Regions from separate parts of the Shewanella sp. 10N.286.54.B9 genome, predicted to be linked through region 1. Evidence: predicted binding sites of a transcription regulator. Region 1 holds the regulator's gene; the other holds the start of a gene.
What was found. The regulator NrdR, encoded in region 1, represses ribonucleotide reductase genes. The targets are predictions, from matches to a motif close to AAACACNANATNTNGTGTTT.
Positions count from the first base shown of each region.

Region 2: a site for NrdR is predicted at 2,405-2,424, ahead of nrdD (anaerobic ribonucleoside-triphosphate reductase). Genes of this name have one in related genera too.

Region 1 covers NZ_JBFRIY010000002.1:64,521-72,760, forward strand. Annotated here, with positions in the region: gene AB4135_RS00785 (DUF3943 domain-containing protein) at 1-1,476, shown strand, start outside; gene glyA (serine hydroxymethyltransferase) at 1,800-3,056, shown strand; gene nrdR (transcriptional regulator NrdR) at 3,175-3,624, shown strand; gene ribD (bifunctional diaminohydroxyphosphoribosylaminopyrimidine deaminase/5-amino-6-(5-phosphoribosylamino)uracil reductase RibD) at 3,671-4,792, shown strand; gene AB4135_RS00805 (riboflavin synthase) at 4,797-5,462, shown strand; gene ribBA (bifunctional 3,4-dihydroxy-2-butanone-4-phosphate synthase/GTP cyclohydrolase II) at 5,611-6,714, shown strand; gene ribE (6,7-dimethyl-8-ribityllumazine synthase) at 6,860-7,336, shown strand; gene nusB (transcription antitermination factor NusB) at 7,351-7,758, shown strand; gene thiL (thiamine-phosphate kinase) at 7,919-8,240, shown strand, end outside.
Region 2 covers NZ_JBFRIY010000014.1:117,091-125,330, reverse strand. Annotated here, with positions in the region: gene nrdG (anaerobic ribonucleoside-triphosphate reductase-activating protein) at 1-185, opposite strand, end outside; gene nrdD (anaerobic ribonucleoside-triphosphate reductase) at 256-2,373, opposite strand; gene AB4135_RS04575 (hypothetical protein) at 2,855-3,541, opposite strand; gene AB4135_RS04570 (MarR family winged helix-turn-helix transcriptional regulator) at 3,623-4,063, opposite strand; gene AB4135_RS04565 (NADP-dependent oxidoreductase) at 4,253-5,251, shown strand; gene rssA (patatin-like phospholipase RssA) at 5,317-6,300, opposite strand; gene AB4135_RS04555 (DEAD/DEAH box helicase) at 6,516-7,859, shown strand; gene AB4135_RS04550 (YHS domain-containing (seleno)protein) at 7,945-8,240, opposite strand, start outside.

The DNA.
Region 1 (8,240 bases):
AGCTTGCCGGCTGACAGTTTGGCTAGTTCAGATACTCCACCTGCCGACGCCGCATCAACACCTCCTCAGTTAGTTGAAAAGGATTGGTGGGGCGCACTTGCGGAAATAACCACGGTATTGGTTATTGGGGAGGTGCTCTATCAATCTGGTGAAGAGAGCATGAAGGAAGATTTTGACTATGAGATTGAGGGAAATACTGGACGGTATTTTGTTGACCGTATCATCACTACCGAAACTTGGAAGTTAGATGATAACGAAATTGGTATGAATTGGGGCCATGCTTATGCTGGCGCGCTATACCACCAAGCTTTTCGTAACTATAACTTCAACTATTACGAGTCTATGCTTGGTAATTTTATAGCATCTGGAATATGGGAAGTATTTGCTGAGTACAAAGAGGTTGTCAGCATTAATGACCAGATTGTGACTACATTTGGCGGTTCAGTATTGGGAGAAAGTTTTTTTCAATTGGGCGAGATGCTTGATACCAAAGAAGGCTGGATGCCAGCAACCTTTGCTGCAGTGTTTAACCCTTCGCGTGCAATACGCGGTTGGTTTGGTTATAACAGCCCCAATCGTTTTGATAGGCAAAAAGCGCAAGATAGATTCGATATATACACTGGCGTGCTTCATTCAACAAAAGAGGCTGAAGAGATTTCAACGACGACGGTGTTACTCGGAGTCGATGCCAGTATTGATAGCATACAGGGGCAATATGATGCGCTTTCAGGAACCCCAAGTCAGGTTGAACTCAATATGGAGATGGGGATCTCTCAAGAAGGGATAGAAGATTGGCAGTTGTCCTCCTCACTTTTTCTAGGCGGTTATACGCAAGAGGTTGCCCCCGTCGCTGGTTCGCGTGAGTCATGGGGACATAGCTGGTTTGTTGGCCCTTCGATGGGGATAGAGTATTCAAGTTTAGGCCAGGAAGATGAAGAGGACTTTTTTGCCGCGATAAATGTGATTGGTTTGTCGATTGGAAGCGAGTGGGAAAATGCTGATTTTGCTATCAGTATCCGCGGCGATATATTTGGTGATTTTAGTATGGTTAAGCCGTTTGCGGATGCTAGCTATCGTGCCGCAGGGGGACAGTTTTGGGGGACGAAGTCAGTACTATGGGAAGGGGGATATGCTTATGGCTTGGGGCATACCGCAAAAGTCAAATTTGAAGCCAGTTACAGAGAGTTACTCTTAGGGTTAAAAGTGACCTCGCAACGTTGGGACTCGATTGATGATAAAGAGTTTAACCGTAGCAGTGATTGGAACCCAAATAAGAGCGATTTAGATTTCAAGGATGCACGGGATCGTTATGAGGTTTACTTAGATGTTCCTATTACGAAAAACTTTGATCTCAGTGTGCATTACGAACGGATTGACCGCACTGGTAAGCTGGTCGGTATTGATAATTCGTCTATTTCGTTTCGAAATGATGATAGTGAAAATCGCACGAGTTTGAAGCTTGCTTATAAATACTAAATATAGCCGTGCTACTTGGATATTAACTGGAGAGTAACGGGTTCTTTGCAAGCATACTGAAATGACTTAACAGGTATTAATCGGCTAATTTTTAGAACAGAGTTTTCTGTGATTACACTGCAAGGTAATGAATAGATAGGGTAAAGGTATTTTTGCTATGTAATACAGTTGCTGACGCTGTTCATGTTTACTATTTTAGCCCCCTTAAACGCCTCTCAGCTTTAAATGCAAGTAATTTCATGTTTCTAATGCTGGGATTGTGATCAATTGCGCTGTATCATACCGCGCAACCCTACTATAAGAATTTACAGCTGGAGTGAATAATGCTGAAAAAAGACATGAATATCGCGGATTACGATCCACAACTGTTTGCAGCGATTGAAGATGAAACTCGTCGTCAAGAAGAGCACATCGAACTCATTGCTTCAGAAAACTATACAAGTCCTCGCGTTATTGAAGCACAAGGCACTCAGCTTACTAACAAGTACGCCGAAGGCTACCCAGGCAAGCGTTATTATGGCGGTTGTGAGCATGTTGATATCGTTGAAGAGTTAGCGATTTCACGCGCAAAAGAGTTGTTTGGTGCAACGTACGCAAACGTACAACCACACTCAGGCTCACAAGCTAACGCAGCTGTATTCATGGCACTTCTACAAGGTGGTGATACGGTTCTAGGTATGAGCCTCGCTCATGGTGGCCATTTGACTCATGGTTCTCACGTTAGCTTTTCTGGCAAGTTATATAACGCTGTTCAGTACGGTATTGACGAATCAACCGGCAAAATAGATTACGCTGAAGTTGAGCGCTTAGCTGTTGAACATAAGCCTAAAATGATTATTGCAGGTTTCAGTGCATACTCAGGTATCGTTGATTGGGGCAAGTTCCGTGAAATCGCAGATAAAGTAGGTGCTTACTTATTTGTCGATATGGCTCACGTTGCAGGTCTTGTTGCTGCAGGTATCTATCCAAACCCATTGCCGCATGCGCATGTTGTGACAACCACAACGCATAAGACATTGGCGGGCCCACGTGGCGGTTTGATCTTATCAGCCATTAATGACGAAGCGATATACAAGAAGCTTAACTCTGCAGTATTCCCTGGTGGCCAAGGTGGTCCTTTAATGCATGTTATCGCTGCTAAAGCGGTTGCATTTAAAGAAGCACTTGACCCTGAATTCACCACTTATCAAGAGCAAGTTGTTGTTAATGCTAAAGCAATGGCACGCACTTTCATTGAGCGTGGCTATGATGTAGTTTCTGGCGGTACAGACAACCATTTGTTCTTGCTCGATTTAATCAGCAAAGATATTACTGGTAAAGATGCTGACGCTGCACTGGGTAACGCAAATATCACCGTTAACAAAAACTCAGTACCGAATGACCCACGCTCACCGTTTGTAACATCTGGTTTGCGTATTGGTTCTCCAGCAATTACTCGTCGTGGTTTTGGTGAGCAAGAATCAGTATTACTGACTAATTGGATGTGTGATGTCCTCGATGACATTACCGATCTTGCAGTTAGCGAACGAGTGAAAGCGCAGGTTCTTGAATTATGCGCTAAGTTCCCTGTTTACGGTTAACCTTAAGCGTTAAATCAGGTAAACTTTAATGGCCGCATTTATGCGGCCATTTTTGTTGGTATTTCAGCCAAATTTGATACAGGTATTTTGTTCCACTTATTAACTGACCGGAGGCCAGATGCATTGTCCATTTTGCAGCGCAACAGACACTAAAGTGATTGACTCGCGACTTGTCGCTGATGGTCATCAAGTACGTCGTCGTAGAGAGTGTGTACAGTGCCATGAGCGTTATACCACGTTTGAAGGCGCAGAACTTGTTATGCCGCGAGTGGTGAAGCAAGACGGAAGTCGACAGCCTTTCGATGAAGAAAAACTCCGTGGTGGCATGCTTAGAGCGGTAGAGAAAAGACCAGTGTCGATGGATCAGATTGAGCAGTCTTTAACTAAGATTAAATCGACGCTACGAGCGACTGGCGAACGTGAAGTCAAATCAGAGATGATTGGTAACCTAATGATGGACCAATTGGTTAATCTCGATAAAGTAGCTTATATCCGTTTTGCATCGGTTTATCGTGCGTTTGAAGATGTGTCGGAGTTTGGTGAAGCAATCGCCAACTTACAGAAATAATCATATCTATTTATTCCCTAATTGATTAATCGGAACTCGCTACATTATGTGGTCAACTGAAGACAATCAAATGATGAGCCTAGCTATTGAATTAGCTCAAAAAGGACTCTATACCACCAGACCCAACCCATGTGTTGGCAGCGTCATTGTTAAAGATAGTGTGATTATCGGCGAGGGGTATCATATTCGCGCTGGTGGGCCACATGCTGAAGTATACGCGCTTAATATGGCGGGTGATGACGCCAAAGGTGCTACCGCCTACGTGACTCTTGAACCTTGCAGTCATTACGGACGAACCCCACCCTGTGCTAAAGCATTAATTGATGCTGGAGTGAGCCGAGTTGTCGTAGCGGTTACAGATCCTAATCCGCAAGTTTCAGGTCGTGGTATCACCATGTTGCAAGAGGCTGGAATTGAGGTTGATGTTGGTTTACTAACCGATGCTGCCAAGCAGGTTAATCTTGGTTTTTTAAAGCGTATGGAGCAAGGCTTACCTTGGGTAACCGTTAAGTTAGCCGCTAGCCTTGATGGTAAAACGGCGTTATCTAACGGCGAATCAAAATGGATTACAGGTGCTGAAGCGAGAAGGGATGTGCAGCGAATTCGTGCCAGACATTGCGCTTTGATCACTGGCGTAGAAACTGTCCTCGCAGATAACCCTAGTTTAAATGTCCGCCACAGTGAGTTGGGTTCTTTAGCAAATGAGATCGCACCAGCAGAAGTGCATCAGCCTTTACGTGTAATATTAGATAGCCAGGCTAGACTGGGTGCTACGTTGAATATGTTTAGTATTACTAGCCCAATATTGCTTGTTAGTACCTGTGACTATCCCGAATCGGTGAAGTCTGCATGGCCTGCTCATGTGAGCCACCAAGTGTTGCCTGCTACAGATAATCGAGTGGATCTTAAAGCTCTACTCTCTCTGTTAGGTAAAAGCTGTAATTCAGTGCTCGTAGAGGCTGGAGCGACGCTTGCTGGTGCGTTTGTAGCGAACCATGCTGCCGATGAGATAATTTTGTATCAAGCGATGAAAATACTCGGCGCTGGCGGTAGAGATCTACTCACGCTCCCCGATTTCGAGAAAATGTCCGAAATCCCAACTATTGATGTAATAGATGAACGAAAAGTGGGTAAAGATACCCGCTTAACATTAAGAATGAGTAACTAACTTTATGTTTACTGGAATTATTGAATCAGTAGGCCATCTGCGCAAAGTAGAACGCCGTGGTGATGACATTAGATTAACCGTCGCAAGTGGCAAGCTTGATCTGTTAGATGTAAAGCTAGGCGATAGTATTGCCACCAATGGTGTGTGTTTAACCGTTGTTGAGCGTCTAGCTGATGGTTATGTTGCCGATATTTCTGCCGAAACGGTTAGCTTAACAGGCTTTGCTCATTACGCCGTTGGTACTGCTGTAAACCTAGAGAAAGCGGTTACTCCGACAACCCGCCTTGGTGGGCATATGGTTAGCGGCCATGTTGATGGCATCGCTCATGTTGATGATAGACAAGTACGAGGCCAAGCCATAGAGTTTTGGCTGACGCCTCCTGCTGAACTCGGGCGCTATATAGCCCATAAAGGTTCGATTACAATCGATGGTGTCAGCTTGACAGTTAATGAAGTGCAAGGGCATCGTTTTAGATTGACCATAGTGCCTCATACCGCAGGCGAAACAACGTTAATAAATTTGAAAGCGGGGGATAGCGTCAATATTGAAGTTGATCTTATTGCCCGCCACTTAGAAAGGTTGATGAGCTATTCATCAGAGCAGCAAGCAGAGCAACCGAAGTCAGAAGTTACTATGGATCTGTTAGCTCGCTCAGGGTTTTTAAGATAAAAACTGGCTTAAGACTATTTTAACGATAGAATTTGTCATTAGAAAATCCTACAAAATAAACATTACATTTATTTACTGCTGTGCCGCAAGCGGCTTATTGATTAGCGACCTCAGCTAACGCAGTAATACAAAAAATAAAGGTATAAACATGGCGTTACATAGTATAGAAGAGATCATTGAAGATATTCGTCTGGGCAAGATGGTTATCTTAATGGATGATGAAGACAGAGAAAATGAAGGCGACCTTATTATGGCTGCTGACATGGTGACGCCTGAGGCCGTTAATTTTATGGCCACCTTTGGTCGAGGTCTTATTTGCCAGACGTTAACCAAAGAACGCTGCCAGCAGTTAAATCTTCCGTTGATGGTGACAAACAATAATGCACAGTTTTCAACTAACTTTACCGTGTCAATTGAAGCGGCAGAGGGCGTAACAACCGGTATATCAGCGCAAGATCGAGCTGTGACGGTTAAAGCTGCTGTCGGTAAAGATGCCAAACCAGCTGATATTGTTCAGCCAGGTCATATTTTTCCATTGATGGCGCAAGAGGGCGGCGTGCTTATTCGCGCTGGTCACACTGAAGCTGGCTGTGATTTGGCAAGGCTTGCAGGTTTTGAAGCATCATCAGTGATTGTTGAAATTCTAAACGACGACGGCACAATGGCGCGTCGCCCCGATCTTGAAATCTTTGCTGAAAAGCACGGTTTAAAGATGGGCACCATTGCTGACTTAATTGAGTACCGCAATACTAAAGAGACCAGTGTTGTGCGTGAAGCACAGTGTAAACTTCCTACTCGTTTTGGCGAATTTGATATGCTCACTTTTCGTGACACTATCGATAACCAATTACATTACGTGTTAGTTAAAGGTCCTGTTACCGAGAATGCTCTGGTTCGTGTTCACCTTCAAAATACCTTTAACGACTTATTGCACTCTGAGCGTGATCAGCAACGTAGCTGGCCGTTAGAGAAGGCAATGCAGCGTATTGGTGATGAAGGTGGTGTACTTGTGTTGCTTGGTCACCAAGAGCATAGCAGTGATATTTTGGCTAAAGTTAAAGCATTCGAAGCTGAAGATAACGGCAGTGCTCCTGTTGCCGCTAAGTGGCAAGGGACATCTCGCCAAGTCGGTGTTGGTTCACAAATTCTTGCTAACGTTGGTGTAACGTCTATGCGTCTGCTTAGTTCACCAAAGCGTTATCATTCACTCTCAGGCTTTGGTTTGGAAGTTACTGAATATATAGCAGAATAAATTTTACTGGTGGCGATTATTATCGTCCTAGGTGTAATTTCACTCTTTTCTTATAAATTGCATAGGGATCAGCGTAAGTGGCTGTGGTATCATACCGCCTCTTCCGCCCCCATGCTGGGTCATTAAGCTAATTTAGGTAAGACAAATGAACGTAGTTCAAGGTAATATCGAATCGAAAAACGCAAAAATTGCGATTGTAGTTTCACGTTTCAACAGCTTTGTTGTTGAGAGTTTGCTTGATGGTGCGGTAGACACTCTAAAGCGTTTTGGTCAGGTTGCAGATGACAATATCACTGTAATTAAAGTCCCAGGCGCTGTTGAACTGCCACTTGCTGCCCGTCGTGTTGCGGCAAGCGGAAAATTTGACGGCATAATCTCACTTGGTGCGGTTATCCGTGGTGGTACACCTCATTTTGATCTGGTTGCAGGCGAATGTAATAAAGGGTTAGCTCAAGTTGCACTTGAGTATGATATTCCTGTTTCATTCGGCGTTTTAACTACAGATACCATTGAACAAGCTATTGAGCGTTCAGGTACTAAAGCAGGTAACAAAGGCGGCGAAGCTGCTTTGGGTCTGCTAGAGATGGTTAACGTTTTGCAAGCACTTGAAGAACAGCTGTAATTTAGGACAATTTAATGAAGCCTTCAGAGCGCCGAAAGGCACGTCGTTTAGCGGTTCAGGCCATATACTCTTGGCAGCTAAGTGGCAACAATATTGCTGATGTTGAGCATGAGTTTCTAACTGAACAGAATGTTGATGGTGTCGATATAGCTTACTTTCGTGAGTTATTAGGTGGCGTCGCAACAAAGAAAAGCCAATTGGATGAGCTTATCACTCCATTTTTGGTTCGTCCTATGGATGAAGTTGATCCTGTCGAGAAAGCGATTGTACGCCTAGCGACGTATGAATTAACTTTCCGTAAAGACGTTCCATATAAGGTAGCGATTAACGAAGCTATCGAGCTTGCCAAAGCATTCGGCGCTGAAGATGGACATAAGTTCGTTAACGGTATTCTGGATAAGCTAGTAGCAAGAACTAAATAGTCAAAACGGCATCTTCGGATGCCGTTTTTGTATGGCTAAAAGAGAGTCTTTGCTGCATGCCCACAGCTATGCAGGGTAAGCACAGCGGAATAGCCTTGGTAACCACAGGCTATTTGGCTCCCTTTTTTCTTCAGTCCACTTTTAAATTGTGATTGGTATTGTGAAAGAATTTCAGTTAATCGAAAGCTATTTTACTGGGCGCGCCCAGTCTCGAAAAGACGTGGCCGTTGGTATAGGCGATGATTGTGCCATTGTTGAGCCTGCTGTTAACAAGTCTGTAGCGATATCTTGTGACACGCTAGTGGAAAACGTACACTTTTTCCCTGATATGCCTGCTAATGCATTGGGGTATAAATCGTTAGCGGTTAACTTGTCAGATCTTGCCTCTATGGGGGCTGAACCTGCTTGGATGACGCTGGCGCTAACGCTACCTGAAGTCGATGAGAACTGGCTTGCTGATTTTAGTACCGGTATGTTTGAAA
Region 2 (8,240 bases), on a different contig from region 1:
CTGTCATTGAGATCGTCGATAATGGTTTGCATCATCTGCTCATCAAACAAGTGACCAGAGCATGGATTCCAAGTTGACTGATTATAGCAACCTCGACATTGGTGCTCACAGCCAGAAACAAACAGCGTCGCTCGAGTCCCCGGACCATTAATAACATCGGTTTGATAGTATTGATGATAATGCATAAAAATCTCTTTGTAGATAACAAAAAGGCGCCTATGAGAGCACCTTATTTGATTGACTGCACACGCTAGATTAAAGGTGCTTGATGCGGCGCTTAACTTCTTCTTGCTTACCATAGTTAAATGGTCTCGCATCAGGGCTGCCCAGATAGCCACACACTCGGCGTGTTACCGACACTCTGCTAGGTTCATGGTTGCCACATTTAGGACAGGTAAAACCCTTGCTGGTACAGCTAAATTCACCAGTAAAGCCACAGTCATAGCACTCATCAATCGGTGTATTAGTGCCGTAATAAGGCACTCTTGAATAGCTGTAGTCCCAGACATTTTCCAATGCTTCAATGTTGTTCTGCATATTTGGAAACTCGCCATAACAGATAAATCCGCCGTTCGCGATTTCAGGGTAAGGCTGCTCAAAGTCAATCTTATCGTACGGGTTAACTTGCTTTTCAACATCCAAATGGAAACTGTTGGTGTAGTAACCTTTAGCCGTTACCCCATCAACTACGCCGAATACTTTGGCATCAAGATTACAGAAACGGCTACACAAGTTTTCACTAGGTGTGCTGTATAAACTAAAAGCGTAACCAGATTCTGCTTTCCATTTGTCAGTTGCCGCTTTTAAGTATTGAATCACTTCAATTGCTTTTGCACGCAACTGAGCGTTGTCATATAGATGCGTTTCGGTGCCATAAAGCGCGTTTATGGTTTCATGCAAACCAATATAACCCAGTGAAATTGAAGCGCGGCCATTTTTAAATATCTCAGAGATATCATCATCAGCGCGCAAACGAACGCCACATGCGCCTTCCATGTAAAGAATTGGGGCTACTCGTGCTTTAACACCTTCTAAACGTTCTATTCGGGTATCTAGCGCTTTGCGAGCAATGGTTAAACGCTTATCTAAAATCCGGTAGAATTCAGCTTCATCGCCTTTAGCTTCAAGCGCAACGCGTGGCAAGTTCAAACTCACAACACCGAGGTTGTTGCGTCCTTCATGCACCAACTCGCCATCTTCTTCAAAGGTACCGAGGAAGCTACGGCAACCCATAGGGGTTTTAAATGAACCAGTCACCTTCTCAACTTGTTCGTAGTTGAGGATATCTGGATACATACGCGTAGTGGCACACTTCAATGCAAGCTGCTTTATATCGTAGTTGCAGTCACCGTCTTTGTGGTTAATACCATCGCGAATGGCAAAAACAAGCTTAGGGAATACTGCCGTTTTGCGGTTTTTACCTAATCCAGCAATACGTACTTTCATCATCGACTGTTGAATAAGTCGAGACTCCCACGAAGTCCCCAACCCAAAACCAAAGGTCACAAATGGCGTTTGGCCATTGGCGGTATGCAAGGTGTTGACTTCGTATTCGAGTGACTGGAATGCATCATGACACTCTTTTTCGGTCAACGAGGTAGCAAATGCTTTGGCATCTGTAATGCCCCAAGTCAATGCCACTTGGTAATGTTTGTCATAGCTTTTGGCAACGAAAGGCGCTAACACTTCATCGATACGGTTAATGGTTGTACCGCCATAGATATGGCTAGCAACCTGAGCAATAATCTGCGCAGTAACTGCTGTTGCTGTTGAAATCGATTTAGGCGTTTCAATCTCAGCGTTGCCCATCTTAAAGCCTTTGGTCAACATACCACTGAGATCGATCAGCATACAGTTGAACATAGGGAAGAATGGTGCGTAGTCTAAGTCATGATAGTGAATTTCGCCCGACTCGTGAGCGGCAACCACATCTTTTGGCAAAATATGACATTTGGCGTAGTGCTTAGCCACAATACCCGCTAATAGATCGCGCTGAGTTGGGATTACTTTTGAATCTTTATTGGCATTTTCATTGAGCAGCGCTGCATTGCTCTGCTCAACAAGACCACGGATCTCTTTATTTAGTCGGCTACTAACTTCGCGCTTTATATCTCGATCATGGCGGTATTCTATGTATACTCGCGCCAATGATTTATAAGGCCCTTCCATCAATAAATTTTCGACGGCATCTTGCAAATCGTGAATGTTTATTTCATCTAACATAGCGACAGAATCGGCAGCATTTTTTGCTACTTTTTCTGCATAGGCGCTATCATCAATACCTGCCGAGTTAGCAGCTGCTATCACTGCATCTTTAATCCTTGTTTCGTCAAAAGGCGTACGGTAACCATCCCGTTTAATAACCACTGGCATTGTATAGCTCCTATTTAGCATTATCCACAAGCAACACTACATATAGTATTACTTTAAATCAAAATCACAATATGTGGCGCATTAAGCTATAAAAAGACAACTAGTACTTTGATCCAGATCATTATTTTACACAACGAAGATAATAAGAAAAAATAACTGGGGACAATCCCGCTTATCTAAAATAATGCCCTTGACGATGGCAATTAAGACCGCTAGTAGCAGGATAAAATTGGGATAAATTGTGGATAAAAACATAGGTGGCTAAAATGCTTTAGTTTAACTCTCTGCTACAACAGTAGGAATTCGTTTTAACCGGCATTAAAGCCCAAATATACCGCCTTTCACACGGTGAAGTAACGCTTAGCATGCAGTGATATTGTTCTTTTACAAGGGCAATTGAATTCGAACAAATTCTAAGCTCGAAAGACCAACAGCCCCTAATGACAACCTATGAATGTCGCTTTAAAAAACCAAACACTTTTTAATGCTGCTTTGCCAGTGCCAAATAACTATTTAGTTGGCCTGTTGCCTGTTGATGTTCACCCGTCATAGAGGCCAGTTGCATTAACGACTTAATCCCTTGATATTGGTTTTTTTGTTGATCAGTCAGTGGCCTATCAGATTCCAATAGTGCAGTGATCTCGCTTGCCACTCGATTCGCCTTTTGAGCTATCACTGGCGATTGAATCGCATCCATCGTGCCCATCACCCATTTTGCTTCATCTAAGATGCCGGCTAACTCTCTATCTTCTTTGCTATTAGTTAGCGTCGCGCGCTGTTCGTCAATAAAGTCAGCTAAAGATTGCTCTTCAGTTGGGGGGATATCAAAGCCGCTATTAGTCAAACGATTCAACTGACCATCAGACAAAATACCATCTTGGTATAAACGTTGAATAAGACTGGGTAGCTTTTCGCTGCTAAAACTACCATCTTGGAAGAAATCTTTCGCCATCGCTTCAATCTTTTGCGCTCGCTCTGCGCGGCCTGATAATACAAGACCATTATCGTCCTTGCTCGCAGCATTTGAAGCTGATGTTGAAGCGTTAGCATTAGCACCTTGAACACCATTAGCACTGCCAACACTTGCTTGGCTGCCTGAAGCACCATAAGCATCAGCCAAAACGGCGCTGCTGTTTACAGGGTTATTGATACTACTTAATGGATTCATCGTCAAAAATTCGGCACAGTATTAATCATGCAACGAATAAAGCAGGAACTGTGCCGCTTTTTGAACGATTAAATTGATTGGTTACTTTTGATTCAACTGCGTCGTCAAGTTTAAGCATAGTACTCGCAGAGACTCAATCTCCTGCTCAGTCATACTTACCTTCTCTAGTAGTGTTTGCTTTTGTGACAGCGCGTCGGCTTGCAGCGCCAAGCCAGTACTCGTTAGTGCAATCACTTTTTTACGCTCATCGGTTTCATCTGGCAGTCGCTGTAGAAACAGTTTTGACTCCAATCGCTTTACGATAGGAGTCAAGGTTCCCATATCCAAACGCGTAGCTTGAGACAACTGTGTCATGCTCGCTCTATCTTTTAGCCATAGCGCTTGCATAACCAAATATTGTGGATAGGTCAGTTCATACTGATCCAACAAAGGACGGTAAGCGCGCATAAGTGCATTGCCAGCGGTATACAGCGCAAAACATACGTTATCTGATAAACATGCTGGGCTATCATTATTTGACACTTTGTTATCCGCCACTGGTTACCACCTCAATTAGGTATCGCAATTTTACCTGACTAGAATTAACAAAACTAGCCAATCCGCATTTAATTTGCGCAGAGTTATTTTGCGCACAAACTATTTGCATAGCTCTTAACCTTTAGTTATGATGCGGACAATTACTTTGCGCACAAATAAAAATAAAGGATCACTATGAACGCTAAGCAAATTCAACTTAAATCTCGCCCTGAAGGTCTGCCTAATGCTAGCAATTTCGCTGAAGCTGAAGTGACATTGCCCGCCATAAAAGAGGGTGAGTTTTTGGTCAAGAATCTATGGATGTCAGTCGACCCATACATGCGTGGCCGCATGATTGATAGAAAAAGCTACATTGCACCTTTTGAAGTCGGGGCTGTACTTGAAGGTGGCGCAATTGGTGAAGTGATTGAATCGAACAATAGCGAGTTCCCAGTTGGCAGCAAGGTAAACAGCATGCATGGCTGGCGCAGTCATTATGTTACCGACGGTACGGAGATTACTCGCCTGCCACAAACACCTATCAGCGAATCACATTTTTTGGGTGTGCTTGGTATGCCTGGCATGACAGCTTGGACAGGCCTTAACCGTATCGCTGAACTAAAATCAGGCGAAACCCTATTTGTCTCTGCAGCATCAGGTGCCGTTGGTAGTGTTGCGGTACAAATTGGCAAACTCATGGGCGCCCGAGTGGTTGCGTCGGTTGGTTCTGATGAGAAGGCTGAGCACATCAAGTCACTCGGTGTCGATGCTGTGATCAACTACAAAACCTGTGGTGATCTAACGGCAGCGCTAGCACAAGCTGCGCCAGAAGGTATTGACGTCTATTTCGAGAATGTCGGCGGCGAACACTTAACCGCAGCGCTTAACAATATGAAGGATCATGGTCGAATAGCTGTATGCGGCATGATTGCCCAGTATAACGATACGACACCAACACCGGGACCTGCAAACTTAGCGCAAATCATCATGAAGAAGTTAAAAATTGAAGGCTTTATCGTGTTTGAACATTGGGCACATTACCCAGAGTTTGCCAAGCAGATGGGCCAATGGTTAGCTGAAGGTAAAGTCACTGCAGAGCAAACGGTTTATGAAGGTCTATCAAACGCACCGGACGCATTTATCGGATTATTCGAAGGTAAAAACCGCGGCAAGATGATTGTGAAGTTAGCTTAAGCCGTATTTTCGTAACGATATTAAAAAGGGCGTTAAGCCCTTTTTTAATATCTGATTTTAAGCCTTTACTCGCCTATCTGGTGTGGTGCTAAAGCGGCTTCAATAAGATGAGCGACTTGCTCAACAGCAGCCTCCCCCGCTACAATGGCCTCTTCAGCGCGATGAAACTCCATGGTGCCGATATCACCCAGATCCGGCACAATACAAATATCTGGCGGGTCGCCCATTAATCGAGCTCTTTTATGCCGTTGCTCTAATATGTCCATAGATTGCGACATTACCGCTAACATTCCTGGATTTGGGCTTTGACTACTTTCAAGTTTTTGACTCAATGAAAGCTTATCAGTCAGGCCGCTAATATAATCTCGTCCTCGAGCTAACAGATCGGTAAAGCCTTTTTCCTGATGTTTATCCGCTTCCGCTTCCTCTTCTACAGTTGGCTTATTACTCTTCATATTAACGGGGAGGACTTGCATACGTCCTCTGCGTAAACCATGAAGGTCGACCGCAATCACAATATCTACGCCCATTGCTCGACTAACAGAAACAGGTACAGGATTCACTACCGCGCCATCCACTAACCAACGCTCGCCCACTTTTACGGGCGGCAAAATCCCCGGCATAGAGCATGATGCTCTCACCGCATGGCGCAAGTCTCCTTCTGTAAACCAGATCTCTTGCCCCGAATAAAGATCGGTTGCCACTGCAGCAAATGGTTTTTTAAGCTGTTCAATCTGCATATCGCCCATGCGCTTTTGCAACACATCAAACACTTTCTCTCCGCCGATTAAGCCACCTTTGCGCCAACTTAAATCCATTAGTCCCAGCACGTCCCAGCTACTAAAGCTGCGTACCCAATCTTCTAGCTCAGCTAAATTATCATTCGCGTATGCCGCGCCAACCACAGCACCGATGGAGCAACCAGCAATTTTATCCGGGTAAACCCCCAGTTTGGCCAGCCCATTGAGCACACCGATATGTGCCCAGCCTTTTGCTGCACCACTTCCAAGGGCAAGACCTATTCGAACCGAGTGAGTTTTTTTTACCAAAATGTTGACTCCTGAAGTCAATAAATTAGCTCAACTAAGAGCTGCTAGCGTTTTGATCGACGCTGATTTTACCACTCTAATATGATGTACAGCTACACTCAGTCCGTTCTTAGGGTTTAATTCCAACTCTTTCAGATAAACTTAATCGCTAATCATAGCCCTGCTCTATCTATCTAGGCTATAATACGCGGTCAGATTATTTAAGGAGTTCACCTTTGCAATTCACCGATTTTTCACTGGATCAACGTCTGTTACAAACATTAAAGCATATGGGCATAGACACCCCAACCGAGATCCAGGAACAAGCCATACCTATTGCCCTCGCAGGCAAAGATCTAATGGCATCATCTAAAACAGGTTCAGGCAAGACCTTGGCGTTTTTGCTGCCTGCAATGCAAAGGATGATTTCGTGTAAAGCATTGAGTAAACGCGACCCTCGCGCGGTTATTTTGCTACCCACTCGTGAACTCGCAACCCAAGTTTATAGTCAACTGCGATTATTAGTGGCTAATACTCAGTTTAAAGCCACTAAAATTCTTGGCGGTGAAAACTTTAACGACCAAGCAAAAGCACTGGCTCGTGACCCGCATTTTGTTGTGGCCACTCCTGGACGTTTAGCCGATCATCTCAAACAACATCATCTGCACCTAAACGGTCTTGAACTGCTTATTTTCGATGAAGCCGACCGTATGTTGGATTTAGGTTTTGCTGAACAGCTTAAACAAATTAACGATGCAGCGGATCATAAACGTCGCCAAACCCTGATGTTTTCGGCAACGCTTGATCACGGCGATGTCGATGAAATCGCTGCTGAGCTGCTTAAAAACCCAGAGCATGTTGCAATTGGCGCTGGTAACTTAGAACACAAAGATATTACTCAGCGTATATTCCTTTGTGATCACCTTGACCATAAAGAAGCCTTGCTATCGCGCATTTTAAAAGATGAGCAGCAAAAACAGATCATCATCTTTACCGCCACTCGACAAGATACCGATCGCCTAGCGAAGAAACTTGCTGACGATGGCTTTAAAACAGCATCACTCAGTGGTGAGCTAAAACAAAATGCCCGTAACCAAATCATGGATGAGTTCAGCCGTGGTTTACAGCAAATATTGGTGACAACCGATGTTGCTTCTCGTGGCCTAGACTTACTCAATGTCTCTTTGGTGATCAATTTTGATATGCCAAAATTTGCCGAAGAGTATGTTCACCGTATTGGGCGTACTGGACGTGCTGGTGCTAAGGGCGATGCGGTTTCATTAGTAGGCCCTAAAGATTGGGTTAACTTTACCCAAGTACAAACCTTCCTTAATAAGCAGTTTGCTTTTAGTGAACTTGAAGGCTTGAAAGGTAAATTCACCGGCTTGAAACCGAAAGCACAGAGCAAGAAGAAATCAAAACCGACATCGGCAAAGAAAAAAGCAGCTACGGCGAAGAAAAAATCGTCTGCCAAGGCTACTGCTAATCGCGACAGACGCTTTGCAACTGGTGTCGACGTCGGTGACGCTCCTATGCTTAGAAAACCAAAGGCTAAGCTGCAGGATACCCCTGAAGATTAAGCGGCTTACATAGCGTTTTAAGCCGCAGCGATAGAAGACTATCGCTGCGGCTTTTTATTTTAGCGCCAAGTTCAAAGTCGTAGCGCTATTTTGCTATTTTTTCCAACCAATTATTGTTTGCACGCTCTATGTACACATCGGTATCTTTCAACCATGTTTCGCGCACTCCAAGGCTATAATTCAAGTAAAGCTTATCGTTCAAAATAGTAAATGCATTTGGGTCAGTGTCCACCACAAAGCCCTTTGACATCCCGTAGGCACAGTAACCACCATATTGTGGTAGGTATTGTTGTTGGTTTTGTTCAAACAACAACTTGTGTTCTTCACTGCTAAAAAGCCATTGGGTATTTTTATACTGGCTACTAAATGCAAGCTGACCTT